3 regions of the Nocardiopsis sp. YSL2 genome follow, and region 3 is predicted to be linked to each of the others. Evidence: predicted binding sites of a transcription regulator. Region 3 holds the regulator's gene; each other region holds the start of a gene.
What was found. Region 3 encodes LexA, which represses DNA repair genes until DNA is damaged. Its sites were predicted from a motif close to TCGAACANNTGTTCGA; they were not measured.
Positions count from the first base shown of each region.

Region 1: uvrA (excinuclease ABC subunit UvrA) is a predicted target of LexA. The motif match lies at 2,359-2,374, and genes of this name have one in related genera.
Region 2: M1P99_RS09245 (DUF6504 family protein) is a predicted target of LexA. The motif match lies at 3,141-3,156, and genes of this name have one in related genera.

Region 1 is NZ_JAMOAO010000001.1:451,130-457,853, forward strand. It holds gene uvrA (excinuclease ABC subunit UvrA) at 1-2,098, opposite strand, end outside; gene M1P99_RS01975 (TerC family protein) at 2,430-3,455, opposite strand; gene M1P99_RS01980 (glycosyltransferase family 4 protein) at 3,802-4,884, opposite strand; gene murJ (murein biosynthesis integral membrane protein MurJ) at 4,881-6,482, opposite strand; gene M1P99_RS01990 (hypothetical protein) at 6,508-6,724, opposite strand, start outside.
Region 2 is NZ_JAMOAO010000001.1:2,131,877-2,138,600, reverse strand. It holds gene M1P99_RS09265 (glycoside hydrolase family 3 protein) at 1-111, shown strand, start outside; gene M1P99_RS09260 (ROK family transcriptional regulator) at 142-1,365, opposite strand; gene M1P99_RS09255 (GNAT family N-acetyltransferase) at 1,494-2,078, shown strand; gene M1P99_RS09250 (NUDIX domain-containing protein) at 2,228-2,698, shown strand; gene M1P99_RS09245 (DUF6504 family protein) at 2,868-3,128, opposite strand; gene M1P99_RS09240 (M48 family metallopeptidase) at 3,356-4,306, opposite strand; gene M1P99_RS09235 (DivIVA domain-containing protein) at 4,431-5,171, opposite strand; gene M1P99_RS09230 (hypothetical protein) at 5,200-5,520, opposite strand; gene M1P99_RS09225 (N-acetylmuramoyl-L-alanine amidase) at 5,601-6,542, opposite strand.
Region 3 is NZ_JAMOAO010000001.1:901,532-908,255, reverse strand. It holds gene M1P99_RS03895 (hypothetical protein) at 1-397, shown strand, start outside; gene M1P99_RS03890 (S9 family peptidase) at 413-1,480, opposite strand; gene lexA (transcriptional repressor LexA) at 1,547-2,224, opposite strand; gene nrdR (transcriptional regulator NrdR) at 2,920-3,402, shown strand; gene M1P99_RS03875 (vitamin B12-dependent ribonucleotide reductase) at 3,548-6,382, shown strand; gene M1P99_RS03870 (CBS domain-containing protein) at 6,614-6,724, shown strand, end outside.

The DNA.
Region 1 (6,724 bases), 450 kb from region 3:
TACGGCCGATCGGGCTCTGGTCGACGTGCACCACCTTGTCCACCTTGCCGGTGCCGTTCACCCGCAGGTGCCGTCCGGGCACCTCCCTGGCGCCGTTGAGCTCCTTGGCCAGCGCCTTGTACAGGATCTCGTTGACCAGGGTGGACTTGCCCGACCCGGACACCCCGGTGACGGCGGTGAACACGCCGAGCGGGAAGGCGGCGTCGATGCCGTCCAGGTTGTTCTCCCGCGCCCCGCGGACCACGAGTTCGTGCCCCCGGGTGAGCGGGCGCCGGGTGTCGGGCACCGCGATGGCGCGCCGCCCGGACAGGTACTCGCCGGTCAGCGAGGTGTCGGAGGTCAGCAGCTCGTCGACGATGCCCGACACCACGACGTGCCCGCCGTGCTCGCCGGCGCCGGGGCCGATGTCGACCACCCAGTCGGCGGCGCGGATGGTGTCCTCGTCGTGCTCGACGACGATGAGCGTGTTGCCGATGTCGCGCAGCCGCTGGAGGGTCTCCAGCAGCCGGGCGTTGTCGCGCTGGTGCAGGCCGATGGAGGGCTCGTCCAGGACGTAGAGCACACCCACCAGGCCGGAGCCGATCTGGGTGGCGAGCCGGATGCGCTGGGCCTCGCCGCCGGAGAGCGAACCGGAGGAGCGCGCCAGGCTGAGGTAGTCCAGGCCCACGTCGAGCAGGAAGCCCAGCCGCGCGTTGATCTCCTTGAGCACCTGGGCGGCGATGACCATGTCGCGCTCGGACAGCTTGATCCCGGCCAGGAACTCCGCGCTGTCGCTCAGCGACATCTGCGCGACCTCGGCGATGGACTTCCCGCCCACCGTCACCGCCAGCACGACCGGCTTGAGCCGCGTCCCCTCACAGGTGGGGCAGGGCACCGTGCGCATGTAGCCCTCGAGCCGCTCGCGCCCGTAGTCGCTCTCGGTCTCGGAGTGGCGCCGCTTCACCCAGGGGATGACGCCCTCGAACTCGGTGTAGTAGGAGCGGTTGCGCCCGTACCGGTTCCGGTAGGACACGTGCACCTGGGTGTCGTGGCCCTCCAGGATCGCCTTGCGGGCGCGCCGGGACAGCCGCTCCCAGGGCGTGTCCAGGTCGAAGCCCAGGGCCTCGCCCAGCGCCTGCAGGATGCGGTCCCAGTAGCCGCTGGTGGAGCCCCCCGACCAGGGGGCCAGAGCGCCCTCGGACAGCGTCCGCTCGGGGTCGGGGACCAGCAGCTCGGAGTCGACCTCCATCCGCGTGCCCAGCCCGGAGCAGTCGGGGCAGGCGCCGTAGGGGGCGTTGAAGGAGAACGAGCGCGGTTCGAGCTGTTCGAAGGACAGGTCGTCGTAGGGGCAGTACAGGTGCTCGGAGAAGACCTTCTCGCGCTCGGGGTCGTCGGCCTCCACATCGACGAAGTCGAGCACGATGGTGCCGCCCGCCAGCTTCAGCGCGGTCTCGATCGAGTCGGTCAGGCGTCCGCGCGCGGTGTCCTTGACCGAGAGGCGGTCCACGACCACGGCGATGTCGTGCTTGTCGTAGCGGCCCAGCTTGGGCGCCTCGTCCAGGCGCACGGCGGCGCCGTCGACCACGGCACGGGTGTAGCCCTTGGACTGCAGGTCCTTGAACAGCTCCAGGTACTCGCCCTTGCGCCCGCGCACGACCGGCGCCAGGACCTGGAAGCGCGTGCCCTCGGTCATCTCCAGGACGCGGTCGACGATCTGCTGCGGCGTCTGCCGGGCGATCTCGCGTCGGCACTCGGGACAGTGCGGTACACCCACGCGCGACCACAGCAGGCGCAGGTAGTCGTAGACCTCGGTGATCGTGCCGACCGTCGAACGGGGGTTGCGGCTGGTGGACTTCTGGTCGATGGAGACCGCGGGCGAGAGGCCCTCGATGAAGTCCACGTCCGGCTTGTCCATCTGCCCGAGGAACTGCCGGGCGTAGGCGGACAGGGACTCCACGTAGCGCCGCTGGCCCTCGGCGAAGATCGTGTCGAAGGCGAGCGACGACTTGCCCGAGCCGGACAGGCCGGTGAACACGATCATGGAGTCGCGCGGGAGGTCCAGCGAGACGTCCTTGAGGTTGTGCTCGCGGGCTCCCCGGACTACCAGTTGTTCGACCATCGAGTAGGACATCCTTCGGCTTGGGCGCACAGGAGACGGGCCGCGTCACGCGACGTCGGCTGGACCCGTGTGTCTTCGCGGTGTGGCGGTCGAAGGCCTCCGGCGGCCGCGCAGGGCCGCGGATCCGGGCCGTTGAGGGGCGCGGTCACAGCCGTCCGCCACCCCGTCCGACAAGACTAACGACCACCGACGTCGGTTTCTTCCAACACGGGAAAGTGGTGGTGCCCCGACGGCTGAGCGCCGGAACACCACCACTATAGACGAACACGTGTTCGATTCGGGCTGTTTTCGGGAGACGACTTCGAGGCCCCGCACCGGGAGCCGTCCGGTATCAGGAGCGGTCGGCCGTGGTGTCCCTTTCCCGCGCGGCCTCCACCGCGGCACGGCGCCGATCGTCCACCCAGGACTTGACCAGGCTGCCGACGATGGTGACCGTCATGACACCGATGATGACCGTCAGCGAGGCGCCGATCCCGATGTCGATCACGTGGACACCGTTCTCGTGCAGGGCGTGCAGGATCATCTTCACACCGATGAACAGCATGATCGCCGACAGGCCCCAGCTGATGTAGGCCAGGCGGTCCATCAGGCCCGCCAGCAGGAAGTACAGCTGGCGCAGGCCCAGCAGCGCGAAGGCGTTCGCCGTGAACACGATGTAGGCGTCCTGGGTCAGACCGAAGATCGCCGGAATGGAGTCGACGGCGAAGACCAGGTCGATGACACCGATGGCGACGATGACCATGAGCATCGGAGTGACGTGCAGGCGCTGGTCCAGGCGCACGAACATGTGCGCGCCGTGGTAGTCCTCCGTCACCGGGAAGAACCGGCCGACCAGCTTCACCGCCGGGTTCTGGGTGTAGTCGGTCTGGTGCTCATCGCCCTTGACGTGGTCGCGGACGATCTTGTACCCGGTGTAGATCAGGAAGGCGCCGAAGAGGTAGAAGACCTCGCTCCAGGCGTTGATGACCTGCGCGCCCAGGACGATGAAGACACCGCGCATGACCAGCGCGATGACGATACCGATGAGCAGGACCTCGTGCTGGTACTTCTTGGGCACCGCGAAGGCGCCCATGAGCAGGTAGAACACGAAGAGGTTGTCGATGCTCAGGCTCTTCTCGGTAATGAACCCGGCGAAGTACTCGGCTCCTGCGGCCGAACCGCCGAAGTACATCACCCCGAAGCCGAAGACGATGGCGATGCCGATGTAGAAGGCCGCCCACCAGGCCGCCTGGCGGACCCCGAACTCCTTGGGGCCGCTCTTCTTGCTCCAGGGGTGGTCGACGATGGCCAGGTCGATGACCAGGATCACGACCATGGCACCGATCGTGGCAGCCCAGACCCACAAGGGAACGTTCACGGGTGGATTCTCCTCCGGTAGGCGCGCGCGGACGTAGTGCGCGCACGATCGAGTACCGGAGGTCTCTCCCGCCCGAGCCGACCGGGCTCGGACCGACGGAACCGGGAGTACGTCGTTGTCCTCCGTGATGACGGCACCGTCGCGACAGGGATACTCCCCTCACGTGACATGCAAGGATACCGGTACCTTCCGCCGATCGGCCCATACCGGAACCCCACCAAGCATGCCAGCAGAATCCTCTCCAGGGAAGTCACCGCCACGGTGGCGTTCACCGCACCCGGGCGTTACAGACCCGCTACCGCCAGGACACACTCCGTAGGCACCGGGCCGGCGCCGGCGGCGCCACTCACCCCTGCGTCACCGCCTTGTACACTGCGGCCGCCGCCTCCACGGCGTCGTCCTCGGTGGGCAGGGCCGCCGCCGCCCTGCGCGAACGCGAGCGCAGGTCCTCGGCCAGCCCCGGCTCGTCCAGCACACGTCCCACCGCCGCGGCGAAGGCGCGCGAATCGCCCGGCGGCACCATCAGCACCGTCCCGGTGTACAGGTCCGGAATACCCCCCACCCGGGTGGAGACCACGGGCAGACCCGCCCGCAGAGCCTCCATGATCACCAGCGAGGGCCCCTCCCACTGGCTCGTCAGACAGAACACGTCGGCCGCCGCCAGCAGGTCGGCCACGTCCGAACGGTGCCCGAGCATGCGCACGTCGCCGCGCAGCTCGGCCGCCGCATCGTGCAGTTCGCCCCACAACGGCCCGTCCCCCGCGATCGCGACCACCGGCTCGGGCCGCCGGTCGGCGATCAGGGGCACGGCCTCCAACAGGGTGCCCAGGCCCTTCTGCGGCGCCAGACGGGCGATGGTCAGCACCAGCGGCCGCTCCGGCAGCACACCCAGGTCGGCCCTGGTGGCCTCGCGCCCGTTGAACGGCGTGCCCGTGGACGGCGCCGCGACCACGGCCATCCGCGCGTCGCGGGCCCCGGCGGCTCGCAGACGGCGCACCAGGTCCCCCGACACCCCCAGGACCACCTCGGCGCGCAGAGCCACCAGGCGCTCCAGCGCCGGGTAGGCCGCCGCGAGCGGCCCGCGCACCGCGGGCGGGGCGTTGTGCGCGGTCACCACGAGCGGAGCCAACCCTGCCAGGGCGCACAGAGCGCCCGCCCGCAGACCGTGCGCGTGCACCAGGTCCGCGCCGCGGACCAGGGCACGCAGCCGCATGACCGCCCCGGGGTCCGACCACGACGGAGACGGCCCGATCGGCACCGGAGAGAACCGCATCCCCTCCCGGGTGAACCCGAACTCCCGCTCCGCCGAAGCCGGACCGAGCACGGCCACCCGCATCCCCCTGCGGACCAGACCCGCGCCCAGCGAGCGGACATGGCGGCCGACACCTCCAGTACTGGTCCCCACGACCAGCGCGATCCTGCCGTTCACCGCTTCCCCCTTCGACTCTCGAGTGCGCTCCTGACCCGGCCGGCGACGGCGCCCGCCGCCGCCCGGTCCACCACGGCGGCCACCACCGCGTAACCGACCAGCGCCACCGTCGCCGCCGCCACCGCGGCCCCCAGCGTCGGCCCCACACCGTCCACCGGCATGACCGGCACCAGAGCACGCCCCGCGCACCATCCCACGACACCGCCGGCCGCCGCCGCCCCCAGCGACCGCGCCAGCCCGCCCAGGGCGGCGCGCCCGTGCGCGCGGACCACCGCCACGCACAGCAGGACGGCGGCCAGGCTCAGACCGATCGTGCTCCCCCCGCCCAGGGCCGCGATGGCCCAGCCCGGCGGGCCCGCCCACACCAGTACCACCGCGCAGACCATCACCACCAGCCATCCGACGACCTGTGCCAGGGCGGCCGACCGGCCCCGGTGGGAGGCGAACAGGGTACGGCTCAACAGGGCCACCAGGCCGAAGCCCACGACCCCCGGCGCGTAGGCCAGCAGGGCGCGCTCCAGGGGCAGGGCGTCCTGCTGGGCGAAGACCGCGGCCACCGGACCCGCCGCGGCGGCCAGAGCGGTGCCCAGGCCCGCGGTGACCACCACGCAGGCCCGCGCCGACCCCGAGACCAGAGCGGCGAACCGGACATGGTCCTGTTCGGCGTGCGCGACCGACAGCGCGGTGAAGGCGCTCGTGGCGATGGGCACCGCGATCACGCCGTAGGGCAGGGTGAACAGCGCCCAGGCGTAGGTGTAGAGCACGGCCGCCCCGGAACCCCCTCCCCAGTTCGCCAACGCCACCGACAGCAGCAGGCTCACCTGCATGGCCACCAGAGGCAGGAGGGAGGCCGCGGCCAGGGCCCGGACCCGCTCCCCCACCCCCGGCGGGAACGCCAGGCGCGGTCGCGGACGGACCCGCAGCCGGGCGGCGGGTCCCAGCACGGTGAGGAAGAGCGCCGACACCCCGAGCGTCGTGCCCGCCGACAGCGTCAGCTCCGCGGCACTCGACAGGCCGCCGATGTCCTGGCGGTGGTCGGCGCCCAGGGGCACGAACGCCAGGTAGACGCCGATCACCACGAGGCTGGACACCAGGGGCGCCAGCGCGGGAGCCAGGTAGCGGCGGTGGGACTGCAACACCCCGTAGAGCACCGCGGCCAGCCCGTAGAAGACCACCTGCGGAGCGAACACCACCAGCATGCGCGCGGCGAGCGCGAGCAGCGCGGCGCGGTCGCATCCGGTCCCCTGGCCGAGCATGAGGGCCATCGCGGGCACCGACACCAGGGCGATCAGGGCCGACAGCGGCACCGCCAGCACCAGCACCCAGGTGACCAGGGCCGACACCGTCCAGCGCACCTGCTCGTGGTCGCCCCGGTGCGCGGCCGCGGCGAGCACCGGCACCACCACGGCGGTCAAGGCGCCGCCGATGACGATCTCGAACAGCACGGCGGGCAACTGGTTGGCGGTGACGTAGGCGGTCCCCAGACAGGTGTCGCCGACGGTCTGGGAGAAGACCACGGTGCGACCGAACCCCGCCAGGCGGGCCCCGACGGTGACCACCGCGATGAGCACCGCGGCCGCGCCGACCCCCCGCGTCACTCCGCGACCGGGCCGGGGGCCGGGCTCACCCGCCACCACCCTCAACGGACGCCTCCGGCGCGGTCCTTCCCACCCGTCGCCCACCGCCACCCTCAACGGACGCCTCCGGCGCGGTTCTTCCCCATTGGTCGAGTCGGCGCAGGGCCGGCACACGGTCGATGCACCGGGAGAAGCTGACGCGTTCGCTGGCCAGGGTCAGTGCGACGGCGCCGCCGAGCAGGGCCCCCCGCAGCGGACGCGGC
Region 2 (6,724 bases), 1.2 Mb from region 3:
AAGGCCGAGGTCACGGGAGCGAAGGGCGTGCGCGACCTCTACCTGGTCTTCGAGGGCACCGGCGAGGGCGGGGGCGCGGCGGTGGAGTCGTTCGCCTTCGGCCGGGGCTGAGGCGGCACCCGGGCGCCCGGCACCCGGTGATCATCCGGTGCGGACCCGGGGCGCGGGCAGCGGCAGTAGTCCGGCGTCGAGCGCGTGGACCATCGCCGCGGCCCCGCCCCGGGCGGCCGCACTGAGCCCCAGGGACGACAGCTCCACCCGGCTGCCGCCCGCGTCGGGCGCGAAGATGTTCGCCGACGCCGTCGCCCGGCAGTTCGGCAGCAGCCACGGGCCCATCGGCACGAAGTAGCCGCCGAGGACGACCACGCGGGGGTTGACCACGTTGGCCAGCATCGCCACGCCCCGGCCCAACCAGGTTCCGGCCCGCTCGAACGCGCCCACCGCGGTGGCGTCGCCCGCCGTGGCGCGTTCCACCGCGACCGCCACGAGCGCGGTGATGTCGCTGGCCGAGAGGCAGCGGTCGGGGACGCGGTCGGGCACGGCCTCGCGCAGGATCGGATCGATCCCGGCCAGGGCCTCCAGGCAGCCGTTGCGCCCGCACGCGCACGCGGGGCCCTCCTCGCTCAGCGGCACGTGGCCGATCTCCCCGGCGAAGCCGCCCGCCCCGCGCAGGAGTGCGCCGCCGGTCACCAGGCCCGCGCCGATGCCGACCTCCCCCGTCAGGTAGACCAGGTCGGGGGTCTGGGCGAAGGAGCCGGTGAGGTACTCCGCCAGCGCGCCGAGGTTGGCGTCGTTGTCGACCTGCACGGAGAGGTCGGGGTCGGGCAGCAGGGCGCGGACGAGGTCCCGCAGGGGCACCTCGGTCCAGCCGAGGTTGGGCGCGCGTCTGACCGTCCCGGTCGCGGTGTCGATGAGGCCCGGCACCGCCAGGCTCACCCCGACGACGGTCCGCCCGCTCAGTTCCGGGCCGTCCATGGTCTCCCGCACCGTCGCGGCGATCTGCCGGACGCACTCGTCGGGTCCGGCCGAGCGGGCGTCGAAGGGCACGTGCCTGGTGAGGAGGTCGTGGGTGAGGAGGTCGACGGCGACCACCGACAGGTAGTCGACGTTCACCTCCACGCCGATCGCCGCCATCGAGGTCTCGTCCAGGGCCAGCATCACGCCGGGACGCCCCACGCGGTGCTCGGCGGTCACCCCGGTCTCGCGGACCAGACCCCGGGACATCAGGTCGGCGACCAGACTGGAGACGGTGGTCTTGTTCAGCCCCGTGGCGGAGGCGACCGCGGCGCGTGAACAGGGCGCCATGGAGCGCACCGTGCGGAGCACCACGCCCAGGTTGGTCTCACGGACCGTCTGTAAACTCACCGAACCCGTCGACACGGTTCCCCCTCTTTCCTCCCCGCCGAGGCGCACCGGGCGCTGTGCCCGGATCGTACAGGGCGTACGGAAAACGGGTTGCCCGCGCGAAGGAGCGGCTGGTTGGATCGCCGACCATGGTGCCCCTTGACGTGTTCCGGGAACAGCCCGTGCTGACCGGCGGCCGAGTCCGCCTGGACCCCCTCGACGGGGAGAACGGCGCGGCCCTCGTCGACGACTACGTGGAGATGGATCCGGTGGTGCGCAGGCTCACGGGCACGCACCAGCGCTTCACCCCGGAGGGCCTGCGGGAGTGGTTCGCGACGCGCCGGGACCACCACGACCGCGCCGACTGGGCGATCCTCGAACGCGAGGGCGGAACCGTGGTGGGGGAGTGTGCGCTCATCGACCTGGATCCCGAGAACGCGGCGGCCGACTACCGGATCTCGCTCCGGGACATGGCGCTGACCGGGCGCGGGTACGGTACCGAGGCCACCGACCTCGTCCTCGACTACGCGTTCGGCGCGGCGGGGCTGCACCGGGTGGCGCTCCAAGTGTTCGCGTTCAACGTCAACGCCCAGAAGTCGTACGCCAGGTCCGGCTTCGTCCGGGAGGGCGTGTGGCGCGGTCACCTGCGCTGGGACGGCGAGTGGCACGACACGGTCCTGATGTCCGTCCTGGCCGAGGAGTACGCCGAGCGACGCGCGGGGCGCCGGGCCTGAGCCCGAGCCCGAGCCTGAGCCTGAGCGGTCCGGCCCCCCGTCCGCTCCAGCGGTGCTCCAGGGCGCGCGCCGGTCCCCTCGACGTGCTCCGCCCCCGCGGGCCGCGTCCTTCCCGCCCCACCGCCTCCGGATGACCTAGCCTTCAAGGCATGCCGGTCCCAGACTTCGTTCTCGAACTCCGCCGCCACGTCGGTCACGACCTGCTGCCGCTCGTGGGGGTGACGGGCGTGCTGTTGAACGAGGACGGCCACGTCCTGCTCCACCAGCGCACCGACGACGGCCGCTGGTGCACGCCCGGCGGAATCCTGGAACCGGGCGAGCAGCCCGCCCAGGCCGTCGTCCGCGAGGTGTGGGAGGAGACAGGCGTGAAGGCCGAGGTGGACCGCCTGACCAGCGTGGTGTCCGCGGAGCCCTTCACCTACCCCAACGGCGACCGGGTGCAGATGCTCGACCTGGCCTTCCGGTGCCGTGCCGTCAGCGGCAGCCCGGGCCCGGTCGGCGACGAGTCGCTCGACGCGCGGTGGTTCGCTCCGGACGACCTGCCGGAGATGCCCCCGCGCATCCTGGAGCGCATCCGCTACGCCCGCGAGAACCGGAGCGAACCCTACTTCGCCCTGTGACCGGCGCCCGGCGCTCCGCCGGGTCGCGGATCCCGGACCGCCCTCCCCGCCGGTCCGGCCGAGTCGGGCCGGGGCCCCGACCGCTCCTCGGACCCCTCGCGCACGGGAACGGCCCGCGCGGTGCGCCGCGCGGGCCGGACGGGTGCGGAACGGGCCGACGGGCGGCCGGTCACTGCCACTGGCGCCGCATGGTCCAGGTGTCCGACGCGGCGTCCCTGGTGATGTCGATGATGCTCGGCTGCCCCGCCTCCGACTCCGCCGAGACGCGGAGCAGGTGGACCTGGGTCGCCGGGGTGCCGGGCGACTCGGCGCGGGCGGGCCAGTCGCCGATGACCCGGCGGACCCGGAACGTGTGGCCGCGCCAGGTGAACTGGGCGGGGTTCCCACCGTGGGTGGAGCGGACGTCGATCTGTTCGTTCAGGAGACTCACGCGTACAGTTTATCGAACACGTGTTCGACCCCGTCAAGTCCCTCGCCGGCCCGGCCGGGTTCCCACACCCTAGAGCCGGTCCACGCGGGCGAACGGGTTCCGCCTCGGCGTGTTCCCGCGCAGACTTCGAGACGGCCGGCCGACGCGGTGGCGTGCCCGCCCGGGGCGGCACCGGGCCGCGCGGCGGCCTCCCGAGGTGGGGCCGGGTGGGGCCTCCGGGCGCGGGGCTACAGGAACACCCGGCCGCGGCGGGCGCGGTCGCGGAGCGCGGCCATCCGGCGGGTGTTGCTCGGGCGGTGGCTGAGCAGGTGGTACACCAGCAGCGACAGTCCCCGGTCGGTGCGGGCGCGGTCGGCCATCTCGCCCATGTTGACGCGCGAGTACAGGTGCTTGCCCCCCGCGTACAGCCGGACCGCGTGCACGCCCTGCGGGCAGTGGGTGAAGGCGTGGTTGTCCGCCGTGTACTCCATGGTCCGGGACAGGGCCGCGCCCAGACCCGGTACGAGGTGGGCGCCCAGGGTCGCCAACCGGCGCCAGAACCCCGTGTGCCCGGCGGCGACGTGGCCGAGCTGGTGGGCGATCAGGAACGCGACGGCGTCCGGGTCGCGCAGCCGCTCACCGACCTCGAACAGGTCGTTCGGCAGCACCAGGTACCGGTGCAGCCTGTGTCCGCCGGCGTCCGTCCGCACCGTCCAGTGCTCACCTCCCGCCCGCACGTACGCCTCCGGAACCCGGCTCAGACCCATGCCGGCGGACAGGGACGCCACCATCCGGTAGGCCTCCGGGAACTGGGTGGGCGAGATCTTCACCGACTCCGCGCGCTGGCGGGCGTAGCGCAGCCCCCGGGCCGCCCAGAGCCCCACGGGCACCGACGCCGGAACGCCGACGGCCCACCAGAGCGAGCCCGACACCGACCACACCGTGTACGCGAGCGCGGCGGCCGCCAGCAGGTTGACCACCGCGCACACGGCCAGCAGCGGCACCTCCCACGGGTGCGCGGGCGCGGGGAGGAGCTCCTCGTCGGCGTCGAGGGCACGTGGCGGGTCGGCGTCGCGGCGCGCGGTCCGCGGTCCCGGCCCGCCGTGCGCGTGCGTCCACTTGCCCGACGCCGCGGAGCAGGCGTGCGTACCGTGGGTCGGACAGGTGGCGTGGCCCCGCGGGGGTATCGCGTGTGACATCGTGCCTCCCCTCAGGTCGCGGGTCGCGCCCATGGCGATTCAGCTACACTCTGTAGCTGAATATTACGTTCCGCTTCCCTTGGGATGGTGTTGGTAGGCGACGGCGTGTCAGGACGCGTGTCGTTCAGCGCTCCTCGTAGCGCCGCAACTCCTCCGCGAGCACGTCCAGGAACCGGTCCACCTGGGCGGGGTCGTACCCGGGACGGGCCCGGGTCGTGGCGAACTGCACGCGCTCCACCTCGGCGGCGGACAGTGTCGCCCGCTCCGGCCGTCCCTGGAGCAGCACGTCGAGTGTGAACTCGGCCCTGTCCAGGAAGTCGTCGACCTCCTGCTCGTTGTAGCCCGTGGTCAGGCGCGTGGTCGCGAACTGCTGTTCCCGGATGTCACGCGGAGTCATCGGCGGACGCTGGTGCGACTGCTGCCCCTGCGGCGGCGTTCCGGGGCGCCGCGGACCGGCCGGGTCGTGTGGGGGTGCTCCGGGAGGACCCCCGGGTCCCATCGGTCCGCCCCGACCACCAGGCCCGCCCTGCCCCGGACCGGGCGCGCCGGGCCGATCCGGCAGCGGGGGGCTCGCGGGCCGTCCGAGCCCGCGCCCGACCAGGTCGGCGACCACGATGTCGAGGAAGTCGTCCACCTCGTCCTCGCGATACCCCGGGCTGAGCCTCGTGGTCCGGAATCTGGAGTTGCGCACGTCGTCGGCGGTGAGGAGGGGACCCTGGCGGGGGCCGCCCTCCAGGGCGACGAGCGTCGCCTCTATCCGGTCGAGCAGGGCGTCGACGTCCTCCTCGTTGTAACCCGGGCGCAGACGCACCGTATGGAACTTCTTGTTGCGGATGTCCGCCGGTGTCAGAGGCATGGTCCCCATTGTGCAGTTCGCGCGGTTGCCCGGGGGGTCATCCCCGGTCACCGCGTGATTCGGCTTCGGTGATCCGGTCGGCGAGGTCGCTGAGAACCTCGCTGACCTGGGTTCTCTCGTACCCGCGCAGGGTCAGGTCCAGCGAGGGGGACCGCAGTTCGGCGGCGCTGATCGGCTCCGGCCGACGGCGCGCGGGGAGCCCGGGGACCAGAACGGCGGCGTCGGTGAAGGCGGGGACCCCGGTCAGCGTGGCCAGGGTGACGTTGGCGCGGTCGACGAGGGCATCGACCTGGCGGCGGTCGAACCCGCGCAGAACCACATCGAACGCGGGGACGCGCGGGGGCACGGGGGAGTTCATGCAGGGCATTATGGCCGAGAGCCCTGACGCCCGCCAGGGATGACGGCGGTTGTGGCCGGGAGCGGTCGTGCGCCCCCGGTTCACTCGCGCATGAGGTAGTCGGCCAGTCCGCCCGCGATCGCGTCGGCCGCCGCGGCACGCCACTCCGGATCCGACAGGAGCGCGGCGTCCTCCTCGTTGCGCAGGTTGCCCGCCTCCAGGAACACCTTGGGCACGGTGGACAGGTTGAGCCCTCCCAGGTCGGTGCGCTCGTCGAGGCCCTCCTCGGCGGCGTAGTCGGCGTAGGGGACGTCGGAGCCCTCCCGGTACTCGCGCCGCAGGTCCTCGGCGAGCAGTCGCGAGGGCTCGACGATGTCCTCGGTGAAACCGTCGACCTCGCCGGGGGTGATCACGTGGAATCCGCGGCCCGACGGGGGGCCGCCGTCGGCGTGGATGGACAGGGCGGCGTCGGCCTCGGCCTCGTTGCCGATCGCGGCGCGTTCGTCGATGCAGGGGCCGACGCCCGCGTTGTCGTCACGGGTGAGGACGACCGTGGCGCCGTCGGCCTCCAACCGCTCCTTGACCAGCAGGGCCAGGTCCCAGTTGAACTCGTGCTCGGCGTAGCCGTCCCCGGACTCGGAGCCCACGGTGTCGCAGGCCTTGCGCTCGGGGCCGGCCGAGACGAGTTCGCTGATCTCGTCGGCGGCCGCGGCGTTGCCGCCGTTGTGCCCGGGGTCGATGAGGACCACCCGTGAGCCGAGCGGGCCGTCCACGGCCGGGACGTCGTCGGTCCCCGTGCCGTCCGCCCCGCCGGGCGGTGCGGCGGCGTCACCGGAACTCCCGGGCTTCCCGGAGCCGGCTTCATCTCCCTGACCGCCGTCCTCGGGGCCGGGCAGGGGGATCGCCGCGGTCGGGTCGCCCTCGGGTGCGGCACCGGACCCGCTCGCGCACGCGGTGGCGAGCAGGACGGTGGTGGTCAGAGCGACGAGTGACAGGGCGCGGCCGACGCGGCTCCGCGGCCCTGACGGTACCGAGACGGGCATGCCCACAACCTAGTCCCTCGCCGTGACCGGGTCCGTCCCGTGGGGTCGTGCCCGAACCTGGGCCATGACGCCCCGGGCGGCGGTTCGGTTGACGCGGAATGGTGTGAAATTCGCTGGAATTCCACATGTGCGGCGAGTGGTGGTCGGCGGATGGTCCTCCGTGCGTCGGCGGCCATTCTCCG
Region 3 (6,724 bases):
GGAGCCGATCGGCGGTGATCAGGAGACCTTCGGCAGCGGGTGGCAGTGCCGCTGGGCCACCCCCGGCGGGGAGGGCAGCGCTGTCCCGGCCACTGCCACACTGGTCGCGGTCGTCGCACCCGACCCTGGCGGGGTGGACACGGCCGCCGACAACCTGCGCTCGTCGGCCGGTTCCGAGCGCGAGCACCTGGAAGGGCTCGGCGACGAGGCGTTCACGTGGGCCCACCCCGGCACCTTCGCCACGGGCTGCGCGGGTGTGCGCGTGTCCAACCTGTACCTGGAAACGTGCCACAGTGCCGCGGCCGACTACGGCGCCACCCGGTCGATCGATGAGGAACAGGCGGTGGCGGGTGCCGTGCGGTTGGCCGAGGACGTCGTCGCCGACCTGCCCGACTGACGTACCGCGGCCCCGTCACCAGGCGGTGTCGAGGAACTCCTCCACGGCCGGCGCGACCTCGGCGGAGAACGGCCGGTCGGAGTCGAGCACCGCGGCGCCCGGCTCGTCCCGGAACTCGCGCAGGATGTGGTCCGCGCCGGGCAGGTCGACGCGCCGGGCGTCGGGCAGCCCCGTCATCAGCCGGTCGACGTCCTCTTCGGAGACCTGGGCGTCCTGCTCACCCCACAGCACCAGTACGGGTGTGTCGGCGGGCAGGTCCGCGGCCAGGTCCACGGGGTCGAAGGAGTCGATCCAGGCGAGGAAGTCCTGGTTCTGCGGGGTGTACACCCCGAAGGAGTCGATGTCGTCGTTCAGTTCGCGGCCCGCGCGCACCTCGGCCCGGCCGTAGCGGGCGTCGGAGAGCAGCTCACGGGCCTGGGCCTCCGGGAGCCGTCCCGCGGCCTCGGCCTGGCGCGCCTGTTCCGTGATCTGGCGGTCGATGAGGTCGAGGTAGCGGGTGCCGGGAGGGGCCGCCAGGATCCGCGCGGGCTCGGCGTCGACGATGTCGTGGGCGCGCAGGGCGTACAGCGCGCCCTCGCTGTGTCCGACGACGACCGTGCGCTCGGGGTCGACCTCCGGCTGGGCGACGAGCTCGGCGTAGGCCGCCGCGACCTCGTCGTCGAAGACCTGTGGGTCGACCGGTGCCTCGGGATCGACCTCCTCGGCGGAGTCACCGCTGCCGAGTTTGTCGTAGCGCACCGAGGCCACGCCCGCCTCGGCCAGGACCCGCGCCAGGTTCCAGTTGGTCTCGGCCTCCGGGCGCAGCGGGCTGTTGCCGTCCCGGTCGGTGGGGCCGCTGCCGGAGATGATCAGCGCTCCGGGAACGGGGCCGGACGTGCGCAACGGCAGTGTCAGGGTCGCCGAGACCTCGCGACCGCCGCCCTCGAAGGTCAGCTCGCGTTCGGCTCCGTCGCTGCCCGGGGGTTCCACGGAGGAGTCGTCCCCGGCGGTGCACGCCGAGGCCACGGCCAGGGTGAGGGCCGCGCAGCCGGCGGCCAGGGCGAGACGGGCCCCGCGCACGGGGGAGGAGGAAGGTGTCGGCACGTGCTCAGGGTAGCGGCCGACACCGGCCCGGCGGCCCCGGCCCGGGCGAGCCGGGCCGGGTGCCGGTCAGACCCGGCGCATCACGGAGACGACCTTGCCGAGGATGGTGGCGTTGTCACCGGAGATCGGCTCGTAGGCGTCGTTGCGGGGCATCAGCCACGCGTGGCCGTCGGCCTCGCGTCGCAGGACCTTGACGGTCGCCTCGTCGTCCAGCAGGGCCGCCACGATGTCGCCGTTGTTGGCGTCGGGCTGCTGGCGCACGACGACGAGATCGCCGTCGGTGATGGCGGCGTCCACCATGGAGTCGCCCACCACGGTGAGCATGAAGAGCTGTCCCTCGCCCACGAGCTGCCGGGGGAGGGCGAGCACGTCCTCGACCGATTCCTCGGCCAGGATGGGGCCACCGGCGGCGATCCGGCCGACCAGGGGCACCGCGGCGGCGCGGGACGGGTCCAGGTCCTCCGGCGTCACGGTCCGGCCGGTGGCCGACCCGGGACTGCGCAGCTCGACGGCCCGCGGGCGGTTCTGGTCGCGGTACAGGTAGCCCTTGCGCTGGAGCACCTTGAGCTGGTGCGCCACGCTGGACGGGCTGGACAGACCGACCGCGTCGCCGATTTCCCTGATGGAGGGCGGGAAACCCCGTTCGCGCACGTACCGCTGGATGCAGTTCAGGACGCTCTGTTGGCGTGCGGTGAGTTTGGGGGTCTCGGACGCGGGCCCGCTCGTTTCCCCTACGGGTGCCAGAACGGTGGTGGAATCTACGGTTCCGGGATTGTCCTCCGGCACGGCCGGGCCTCCTCGGCATTCGGTTCGGTCTGGGCCTGCTTGCGTGTGTCCACCACCGGCGGGGCGATCGCGCCGACCTGGGGTCCACGTGATGGCGAAACCGGTGTGAAATCAAGGTCAACTTTAGTCGTTGCGTACGGTGATATCAAACAAGCGTTCGAGTCTGTGGACCATTCCTTCCGGCGAGCTATTCGCGGCCCAATTCCGTCCTCCACTTACGTGTCTACACGCGTTCGCGGCACCGCGTCCGCGGAATGGGCCGACCCGGTTCTCCCGGTCGGTCCGGTCCGGGGTGTGGGACTCGTCTCCACACCCGCGTGAGCGGGCGCGAACCCTTGGTCCGCGGGCGTTCCGGCTTCGCGGCGCCGCCGTGTCACGTGGGTCGCGGCCGCCGTCGCCGCTATCCTTGCGGAGGTGTCGAACGCCCGTCAGGGGCGGTCCGCAACCCCCGCCCCCGCCATCCGTGTGACCTCCGCCGCGCCCCGTGCGGCGGCCTCCGCCGTGTGCGCGGGACACGCGCCCGGCAGGGTTGCGGGTGTGTCCTCTGGGGTTTAGGTTCGACCACAACATCTGGTGCGGCTCTTGGGGCGGTTGTCCAGAAGTTGTGGTTTAGTAGAGGTGCGGGTTGTCGGCGAGGGAAGCAGGTGAAGCAGGTGCACTGTCCGTTCTGCCGCCATCCGGACACCAGGGTGATCGACAGCAGGTCCACCGACGACGGCGCGGCCATCCGCCGCCGCCGCTCCTGCCCGGTGTGCGAACGCCGCTTCACCACCCAGGAGACCGTCCTTCTGATGGTCGCCAAGCGCTCCGGGGTCACCGAGCCCTTCAGCCGCACCAAGATCATCGCCGGGGTACGCAGGGCGTGCCAGGGTCGGCCCGTCTCCGAGGACGCCCTCGCCAAACTCGGCCAGAAGGTCGAGGAGGAGATCCGCGGACGGGGTGTCGCCGAGGTCCCGGCCCACGAGATCGGCCTGGCCATCCTCGGACCGATGCGGGACCTGGACGAGGTCGCCTACCTGCACTTCGCCAGCGTGTACCGCGGGTTCGAGAGCCTCGCCGACTTCGAGGCGGAGATCGCCAGCCTGCGCGCCGACCGCGAGGCGGACTCCCGGTCCGACACGGCCGCCGCCCCCTGACCCTCCGCACGCTCCGCCGTCCGCGCGACGGCCACGCACCACAGCCGCGCGGGTGGCCCCGGCCATCCACGGGCCACTCGTCACCCACAACGCAGCGCACGGCCGCACCGACCGTGCTCACGAAGCTTTCAGGGGAACTGCCGCAATGACGGAAACCACCAGTGGACCAACGGGACGCAAGGGCAAGGGGAGCCGCAAGGGCCTGAAGATGAAGCGCATCTTCACCGCTCCCGGCGTGCACCCCTACGACTCCCTGACCTGGGAGCGCCGCGACGTCGTCATGACCAACTGGCGCGACGGCACGGTCAACTTCGAGCAGCGCGGCGTGGAGTTCCCCACCACCTGGTCGATGAACGCCACCCAGATCGTCACCAGCAAGTACTTCCGCGGCGCGGTGGGCACCCCCGAACGGGAGTGGAGCCTCAAGCAGCTCATCGACCGGGTCGTGGGCATGTACACGCGCACAGCCGTCGAGCAGGGCTACTTCGCCACCGACGAGGACGCGGAGATCTTCGACCACGAGCTCAAGTACGCGCTCGCCAACCAGCTCTTCAGCTTCAACTCGCCGGTCTGGTTCAACGTCGGCACGTCCTCGTCCCAGCAGGTCAGCGCCTGTTTCATTCTCTCCGTCGACGACACCATGGAGTCGATCCTCGACTGGTACAAGGAAGAGGGGATCATCTTCAAGGGCGGTTCCGGCGCGGGCGTGAACCTCTCGCGCATCCGCTCCAGCAAGGAACTGCTCTCCTCCGGCGGCACCGCCTCCGGCCCGGTCTCCTTCATGCGCGGCGCCGACGCCTCCGCCGGAACCATCAAGTCCGGTGGAGCCACCCGCCGCGCGGCCAAGATGGTCGTCCTGGACGTCGACCACCCCGACATCCAGGAGTTCGTCGAGACCAAGTCGCGCGAGGAGCACAAGATCCGCGCGCTGCGCGACGCCGGGTTCGACGTGGACCTGGGCGGCACGGACATGTTCAGCGTCCAGTACCAGAACGCCAACAACTCGGTCCGGGTCTCCGACGCCTTCATGCGCGCCGTCGAGAGCGGCTCCGAGTTCGGGCTGACCTCCCGGACCACGGGCGAGGTCGTGGCCACCGTCGACGCGAAGGACCTGTTCCAGCGCATGGCCAAGGCGGCCTGGGAGTGCGCCGACCCGGGCATCCAGTACGACGGCACCATCCAGGACTGGCACACCAACCCCGAGACCGGCCGGATCAGCGCGAGCAACCCCTGCTCGGAGTACCTGAGCCTGGACGACTCGTCGTGCAACCTCGCCTCGATCAACCTGCTGAAGTTCCTGCGCGAGGACGACACCTTCGACGTCGAGCGCTTCACCCGGCTCACCGAGCTGGTCATCACCGCGATGGACGTCTCCATCACCTTCGCCGACTTCCCGACCGAGAAGATCGGTGACACCACCCGCGCCTACCGCCAGCTGGGCATCGGCTACGCGAACCTGGGCGCCCTGCTCATGGCGACCGGCCACGCCTACGACTCCGACGGCGGCCGCGCCGTCGCCGCCGCGATCACCTCGCTGATGACCGGTGCCGCCTACCGGCGCAGCGCCGAGGTCGCGGGCGTGGTGGGGCCCTACGACGGCTACAAGCGCAACGAGCAGGCGCACAAGCGCGTCATGCGCAAGCACGCCGCGGCCAACGACGACCTGCGTACGGTCGGCACCCTGGAGGAGCCGATCCACGCGGCCGCCACTCGCGAGTGGGCGGAGTGCCTGAAGGTCGGTGAGCGCAACGGCTGGCGCAACGCCCAGGCCAGCCTGCTCGCCCCCACCGGCACCATCGGCTTCATGATGGACTGCGACACCACCGGCATCGAGCCGGACTTCTCGCTGGTCAAGTTCAAGAAGCTGGTCGGCGGCGGCTCCATGCAGATCGTCAACCAGGCCATCCCGCGCGCGCTGACCAACCTGGGCTACCAGGACGAGCAGTCCGAGGCGATCGTGGAGTTCGTGTCCGAGCACGGCCACGTCGTCGACGCCCCGAGCCTGCGTCCCGAGCACTACGAGGTGTTCGACTGCGCGATGGGCCGCCGCTACATCCAGCCCATGGGCCACGTGCGGATGATGGCGGCCGTGCAGCCGTTCCTGTCCGGCGCGATCTCCAAGACCGTGAACGTGCCCGAGGACGCCACGGTCGAGGACTTCCAGCACATCTACTTCGAGGGCTGGAAGCTGGGCCTGAAGGCGCTCGCCGTCTACCGCGACAACTGCAAGGTCGGCCAGCCGCTGTCCATCAGCAAGTCCGAGAGCGGCACGAAGGAGGCCGAGGAGCCCGCGACCGTCGAGGTCGCCCGGCCGGTCCGCCGCCGCCTGCCCAAGAAGCGCCCGAGCGAGACCACCTCGTTCTCCGTGGGCGGGGCCGAGGGCTACATCACCGCCGGATCCTACCCGGACGACGGTCTGGGCGAGGTGTTCATGAAGCTGGGCAAGCAGGGCTCGACCCTGGCCGGCGTCATGGACGCGTTCTCCATCGCGATCTCCATCGCCCTGCAGTACGGGGTCCCGCTGGAGACCTACGTGGACAAGTTCACCAACATGCGCTTCGACCCGGCCGGTATGACCGACGACCCGGACATCCGCATGGCGCAGTCCGTCGTGGACTACATCTTCCGCCGTCTGGCCCTGGACCACCTGCCCTACGAGGAGCGCGCGGCGCTGGGCGTGCTGTCGGCCGCCGAGCGCCAGGCCCAGGTCGCGGGCGAGGACCCCGCCCAGGTCGCCGCCCAGGTGGAGTCCTACGCCCAGTCGGCCGCCACCCACGTGGCGGAGGCCGCGGCACCGGCCGCGCGGGAGAGCGACGCGCAGGCCAAGGCGACCGAGGCGCACTCCACCGCCGAGCTCGTGGAGAGCACGCAGGGCTTCGTCGCCGACGCCCCGCTGTGCGTCACGTGCGGGACCAAGATGCGGCCCTCGGGCAGCTGCTACGCCTGCGAGGGCTGCGGCGCCACCAGCGGCTGCAGCTGATCGCCCGGGCTCCCGTGAGGGAGCGGTGACCCGAGACGTGGCGGCCCGGTTCCCGACCGGGCCGCCACAGCCGTTCGCGATGACGTACGTCGCGCACCGACCGGTTCCACCGGTCCGGGGCCGAGGGCGGCTGAGCGGCCGCACCGGCGGCCGGTGGTCCACACCTGTGGTTGGACGGGACGGCGAGCGGGTAATCCCTTCGGCACCGACGCGCCGGTGGAAGGTGGACGCATGCTGATTGCCTCGATCCTGCGATCGAAGGGTTCCGACGTGGTCACGGTCGCCCCGGAGGCGACCGTCGCGGAGTTGCTCACCGAACTCGCCCGACACAACATCGGCGCG